Regions from separate parts of the Pseudomonas sp. Tn43 genome, predicted to be linked through region 1. Evidence: riboswitches for the same ligand, from Rfam matches in the RefSeq annotation. Region 1 holds a riboswitch; the other holds the start of a gene.
What was found. Region 1 has a riboswitch for cobalamin ahead of cobO (cob(I)yrinic acid a,c-diamide adenosyltransferase). Riboswitches for the same ligand answer to the same signal wherever they lie in the genome.

Region 1 (3,402 bases):
GATGCGGTTCGGGCTAGGGACGCCGGCACCGGCGCGGCCCATGACCTTGCCCATGACCCAGCCGCGAATGCCTCGGCCAGGTTTGGGCGGTGCGTTGGTTTCGGCTACCAGTACATCGCCGTTGGGCAGCACGTACAGCCAGCGCGGGTGCTCGAGGCCTTCGGCAAACGCTGCCACTTGAGTCCCTGGCGCGGCGACAGGTTTCTTGCCTTCAGGCCAGCCGATCGCCGGGGCGATGTTCACCGTCGGGATCAGTGTTTTATTCGGTTCTGGCAGCTTGGGCGAAGGGCCTGTGCCGTCCGAGACTTGCAGGCTGGAGGTGTCACCACAGGCGGCGAGCCCTCCGGCGAGCGCGATAACGAAAGCGAGCTGGGATTTGCGCATTACTGATCTTCCCTATGAATGCATTGAAGTAATCATAGAGAAGCGTAGACGCCCGATGGTTCAACCGGTCAGCCGCGGGCTTCCTTGAGCACAATAGCGATGCCCGGATGGTAGTTGCCGGCTTCATTGCGCAACTTGCGGTAGGCGTAAGGGAAATACCAGGCCACGGCGCAGGTGTGTTCCTTTTGCAGGTCATCGACCATGTCCTGGAGTTCCTCCGGGGTGGCGCTGTGCTGGGCTTTTTGTGGCGCGACAAACAGACAGCCGAGTTTCAGATCGCTGGCGTAGCTGATTCGCTTCGCATCACTGGTGATGTCCGCCAGCGCCTGGGTCAGGTTCAGGCTATTGACCCGTGGCCAGCGCTGGGTGGCCTGCAGATACGCGCGCTCTTCGCTGCTGGCGATAAACAGATCGGCCCGGGCGTTGCGTTCGCCTTCTTCGATCTGTTTGCGGGTCGACGTTTGTGTCAGCGTGACCATTTCTGCCATCCAGGCTGCGGCGGAAAGCAGGCCGAGGTTGGCGTTTTCGTCGTGCCAGTAGGGCGTATCGTTATCGCCGCGCACGGCGTTGTAGCGGTCGATACAGTCAAACCAGCGTTCCAGCACAGGCCGCAGGAATTCCAGCTTCGGATTGCTGATGATCATGCCTTGCATGTGGCTCACCCTTGTTATTGTGTTGTCAGGTTGTGGCTCTTTGATATCACTGCTGACAGTGTGGCACAAGATTGGCGTCAGTTAATTGATCGATGGCAGTTATTCGCTCAGCGGTGTCCCGGCTTTAATTGACGCTCCACCCCCAACCCTCTAACCTTCGCGGCTTGTTTCAGGTGCTCTGTGACCTTGGTCGACAGAGTGAAACAGGGAAGCCGGTGAGTGAATTTCTTCCAGCAAAGAATGATCACGATCCCGGCGCTGCCCCCGCAACGGTAAATGAGTAAAAGCTGCGCGAGGGCCTGATGACAGGCCCTAGCCACTGTGTCGACTGTCGACATGGGAAGGCGCGCAGTCAGGCGCAAGCCGCTCATGAGCCCGGAGACCGGCCTGATTCATCCAACGGCATCACGGTGGGCGATGCCAGGCTTCTTGCCGTCTATTCTTGTGCCTGCCCGCCGTTATCCAGCCTCAACGGAGAGCTCCCCCATGACTGATACTCCCGATCGTGACGAACGCCATCTGGCGCGCATGCTGCGCAAAAAAGCGGTGATCGACGAACGCATCGCCAATTCGCCGAATGAATGCGGTTTGCTGCTGGTGCTCTCCGGCAACGGCAAAGGCAAGAGCAGTTCGGCGTTCGGCATGCTTGCGCGGGCCATGGGCCACGGCATGCAGTGCGGCGTGGTGCAGTTCATCAAGGGGCGCAACAGCACCGGCGAGGAGCTGTTTTTCCGGCGCTTTGCGGAACAGGTGCGTTTTCATGTGATGGGCGAAGGCTTCACCTGGGAAACCCAGGATCGCCAGCGTGACATCGCCGCCGCCGAAGCCGCTTGGGCGGTGTCCCGCGAACTGCTGCGCGATCCGGCCATTGGCCTGGTGGTGCTCGATGAATTGAACATTGCCCTCAAGCACGGCTACCTGGATCTCGATCAGGTGCTCAGCGATTTGCAGGCGCGTCCGCCGATGCAGCACGTGGTGGTCACGGGTCGTGGCGCCAAACCGGAGATGATCGATCTGGCCGACACCGTCACTGAAATGGGCATGATCAAACACGCCTTCCAGGCCGGAATCAAAGCGCAAAAAGGCGTCGAGTTGTGAACTGCACTTTATGAATAGCCATCGTCAATGCCCGGCGGTCCTGATCGCCGCGCCGGCCTCCGGTCAGGGCAAGACCACCGTCACCGCCGCGCTCGCCCGTTTGCATCGTAATCAGGGGCGCAAGGTTCGCGTGTTCAAATGCGGCCCGGACTTTCTCGACCCGATGATTCTCGAGCGCGCCAGCGGCGCGCCGGTCTATCAACTCGACATGTGGATGGTCGGCGAACAGGAAAGCCGGCGTCTGTTGTGGGAAGCCGCTGGCGAAGCCGACCTGATCCTCATCGAAGGCGTCATGGGGCTGTTCGACGGTACGCCGTCCAGTGCCGACCTGGCGCGGCACTTCGGCGTGCCGGTGCTCGGCGTGATCGACGGCACCGCCATGGCCCAGACCTTTGGCGCGCTGGCCCTGGGCCTTGCGCGTTATCAGCCGGATTTGCCGTTTGCCGGTGTGCTGGCCAATCGGGTCGGCACCGTGCGCCATGCGCAATTGCTCGAAGGCAGCCTGACTGAAGGTTTGCGCTGGTACGGCGCGCTGTCCCGGGAGACCGGGATCGAATTGCCGAGTCGGCATCTCGGCCTGGTTCAGGCCAGTGAATTGAATGATCTCGACCTGCGTCTCGATGCGGCGGCCGACTCATTAGCCAGCAGTTGCGACGTGGCGCTGCCGCCAGCCGTGGAATTCGCCGCGCCTGAAATGATCGCCGCCGAACCGTTGCTGGCCGGTGTGCGGATTGCCGTGGCGCGGGACGAAGCGTTCGCGTTTACCTACGGCGCGAGCCTGGATTTGCTGCGGGCCATGGGCGCCGAATTGACGTTCTTTTCGCCGATCCGCGACAGCGAGTTACCTGAGGCAGACAGCCTCTATCTGCCGGGCGGCTATCCCGAATTGCACCATGTGGCGTTGTCACAAAACACGTCGATGCTGACCGCGATCCGCGCGCACCACGCGGCGGGCAAACCGTTGCTGGCCGAGTGTGGCGGCATGCTGTATTTGCTGGATTCCTTGACCGATGTCGAGGGCACTCGCGCTGAACTGGTTGGCTTGCTGGCCGGTGAAGCAGTGATGCAGAAGCGTCTTGCCGCGTTGGCCTTGCAGGCGGTCGAATTGCCGGAAGGTTTGTTGCGTGGCCACACCTATCACCACTCGCTGACCAGCACCGGGCTTGAGCCGATTGCCCGAGGTTTGAGCCCCAATGGCGGGCGAGGGGCGGAAGCGGTTTATCGTGAGGGGCGGATGACGGCTTCTTATGTGCACTTTTATTTCCCG
Region 2 (3,402 bases), on a different contig from region 1:
CGGGCTCTTTCAAACTGGCGAGCGCAATCGGCAACGGGTTCAACCCCGCCGCTTGCAAACGCTGGCAGAAAATATCGATGAAACCGGTGTTCGCCGCCTGCAAATGCGAGCGGTAAAACAGCACCGCCGCCACCGGCCGATCGGCTTGCCAGTCGGCTTGCCAATCGCTCAACTCAGCGGGGCTTTTTTGCGGGTGGTAGATCGCGGTGCGTGGCAGGGTTTGTGGCTCGGACCATGGATAGTCGCGGCCCAGCCAACGGCTGGCGAGGCAGCGAAACAGGTCGAGCGCGTTGGCCATGCCGCCCTGACGCAGGAAGTGCCAGAGCCGGTCGCGTTCTTGCGCAGTTACGGTGCTCAGGTCACTGAGCTCCGGGTCCGGGCGATCGTCCCCCGGCACCAGAATCAGCTGCACGCCGCGCTCGGACAACTCCACCAGACGCTCGATGCCGTAACGCCAATAGGCGATGCCACCGTGCAGCGAGATCAGAATCACTTTGGCGTGGCGCAGCACTTCGTCGACATAGAGATCGACCGAAGCGTGATTCTGCACCTGCATCGGGTTAGCCAGACGCAGGCTCGGGTAATCGTCGGGCAACTGCTGCGCCGCTTCGGCGAGCAACGCCAGGCTGGAATCGCCGCTGCACAGGATCACCAGCTCGGCGGGGGTTTGTCCAAGGTCGGCAATGTTGTCATCCGACACGAAACCGCCGGGCTGGGTCCTGAGCAGGTGCATGGCTTAAACGCTGAGCGCAGCGCGCAATTGCGCTTCGAGCGCAGCGGCGTCCAGGCCCTGACCGATTAACACCAGACGGGTGCTGCGCGCTTCTTCAGCGCCCCACTGACGGTCGAAATGCTTGTCGAAACGCGTGCCCACGCCCTGGATCAGCAGGCGCATCGGTTTGTTCGGCACCGCTGCAAAACCTTTGACCCGCAAGATGCCGTGCTGAACCACCAATTGAGTCAGCGCGTCCAGCAGCAGGCTTTCGTCGGCTTGCGGCAGCTCGATCGAGATGGAATCGAATGCGTCGTGGTCGTGCTCATCGTGATGGCCGTCTTCACCTTCGTGGTGATGATCGTGATGGCTGTGGCGGCTGTCGATGTGTTCTTCGGAGCCAGCGCCAAGGCCGATCAGCACGTCCAGTGGCAGACGACCGCTGCTGGCTTCGATGACTTTCACCGCTGGCGGCAGCTCTTCGGCGACTTCCAGGCGCACACGGGCCAGGTCTTCAGCGCTGATCAGATCGGCCTTGTTGAGGATCACCAGGTCGGCGCTGGCCAGTTGGTCGGCGAACAGCTCGTGCAACGGCGACTCGTGGTCCAGGTTCGGGTCAAGTTTGCGCATGGCATCGACCTGATCGGGGAACGCTGCGAAGGTGCCAGCCGCGACGGCCGGGCTGTCGACCACGGTGATCACCGCGTCAACCGTGCAGGCGCTGCGGATTTCCGGCCACTGGAAGGCTTGAACCAAAGGCTTTGGCAGGGCCAGGCCCGAGGTTTCGATTAGGATGTGGTCGAGGTCGCCGCGACGGGCGACCAGCTCGCGCATCACCGGGAAGAACTCTTCCTGAACGGTGCAGCACAGGCAGCCGTTGGCCAGTTCATAGACGCGACCGTTGGCTTCTTCTTCGGTGCAACCGATCGAACATTGCTTGAGGATTTCGCCGTCGATGCCCAGTTCGCCGAACTCGTTGACGATCACCGCGATACGACGGCCCTGGGCATTGTCGAGCATGTGGCGCAGCAAGGTGGTTTTGCCCGAGCCGAGGAAGCCGGTAACGATGGTGACGGGGAGTTTGGCCAGTGTTTTCATCGGATGCCCTTTGGCGAGATGGCGGGCATACGGGACGACAATCGCAGCGGCGGATGCACGCGCGCAAGAGTTCCGTCACCGGATCACCCCGCCCGGTTGTAGTGAGAATCTGTATCGAGGCAGGTCTCCTGGCTGACGGTGTGCCAATCCTTCGACTGGCGTTTGCTGCGCCTTCCCGCGAACCTGATGGATCAGGGCTTGCAGTGGCGTGGCAGCGAACATCACCGTTCACAGTTGCGGGGGCAGCCGCGGCATCGACCGCGTTCCCTTCTTAGCTTCGGCAAACGCCGAAGAACCTCGAAAGCGCAAGGCTACGCATCGTGTGGGGGCGGGTCAATCACTGAGTAGGAGCTGCCGAAGGCTGCGATCTTTTGATCTTGTTTTTGAAAGCAACATCAAAAGATCGCAGCCTTCGGCAGCTCCTACAAGAGCCAATCAGCATTGGGCATCCAAGTGAGAACCCTTGCCAATTGACGCCCAACCCCCGCCCATGCTCTCCTACACGCCTTGTTACGGGTGCCCTTCACAGGGTGAAACGGGAAACCGGTGAATCATGTGCTTTACTCTAAAGCCATGTCAGTCCGGTGCTGCCCCCGCAACGGTAAGCGAGTGAAGCGTCAGATCCACTGTGCCTGTCATATGGCATGGGAAGGTGATGCTTGCAGGTCTGGGCGCAAGCCCTGCCCCTCGCGAGCCCGGAGACCGGCCCGCAACACAAAGTGACTTTTACGTTCACTGAATAACAAACCCGCGGTGGGCGGGCGCTGTTCGAAATCTCTGCGTGCCCCGGCGTGCGGCGGTTTTCATGCGCTCTATTCACCCGCTGACAGACCAGAGGGAAGCGCCATGTCGATCATCAGCAGCACCGGCTCCAACACCGATAAAAAGAGCACGATCAGCACTACTTCTACCCTGAGCCAACGCCTGACCGCCGCTTTTTGTGCGTCGATCCTTGGCGCCAGCCTTGTGTATTTCGCCGGTTTCTCGCACATCGAAGCGGTGCACAACGCCGCGCACGATACCCGTCACAGCGCTGCATTCCCGTGCCACTGAGACCTGCCGAAATGATCAAGCGTATCGCGCAAACCGCAGGTTTCACCGGGCTGCTGGCCGCCCTGCTATTGACCCTGCTGCAAAGCTTCTGGGTGGCTCCGCTGATTTTGCAGGCCGAGACCTACGAAAAATCCGAGCCAGCCGCGGTTGAAATCCACGAGCATGCCGCGGGCGCTGTCACCGCTCACACCCACGATGCCGAAGCCTGGGAACCTGAAGATGGCTGGCAGCGCGTGCTGTCGACCACCGGCGGCAATCTGGTGGTAGCGGTCGGCTTCGCCCTGATGCTCGCGGGCCTTTACACGTTGCGCGCGCCACGCCGTACCTCTCAGGGCCTGCTCTGGGGCCTGGCGGGTTACGCGACGTTCGTGCTGGCGCCAACCCTCGGCCTGCCACCTGAACTGCCAGGCACTGCCGCGGCGGATCTGGCGCAACGGCAGATCTGGTGGATTGGCACCGCCGCATCCACCGCTGTCGGTATCGCACTGATCGCATTCAGCCGCCACTGGCTGATGAAGCTCCTCGGCGTGGCGATTCTT

Region 2: linked by a shared signal. The riboswitch ahead of cobW (cobalamin biosynthesis protein CobW) and the one ahead of cobO (cob(I)yrinic acid a,c-diamide adenosyltransferase) in region 1 are both predicted to bind cobalamin.

What each region holds. Positions count from the first base shown of each region.
Region 1 is NZ_JACHYG010000014.1:62,772-66,173, reverse strand. It holds gene FHW68_RS24415 (sorbosone dehydrogenase family protein) at 1-384, opposite strand, end outside; gene FHW68_RS24410 (hypothetical protein) at 453-1,037, opposite strand; cobalamin riboswitch at 1,192-1,443, shown strand; gene cobO (cob(I)yrinic acid a,c-diamide adenosyltransferase) at 1,524-2,135, shown strand; gene FHW68_RS24400 (cobyrinate a,c-diamide synthase) at 2,146-3,402, shown strand, end outside.
Region 2 is NZ_JACHYG010000002.1:709,313-712,714, reverse strand. It holds gene cobN (cobaltochelatase subunit CobN) at 1-733, opposite strand, end outside; gene cobW (cobalamin biosynthesis protein CobW) at 737-1,810, opposite strand; cobalamin riboswitch at 1,911-2,125, opposite strand; cobalamin riboswitch at 2,308-2,536, shown strand; gene FHW68_RS07525 (CbtB domain-containing protein) at 2,657-2,863, shown strand; gene FHW68_RS07520 (CbtA family protein) at 2,875-3,402, shown strand, end outside.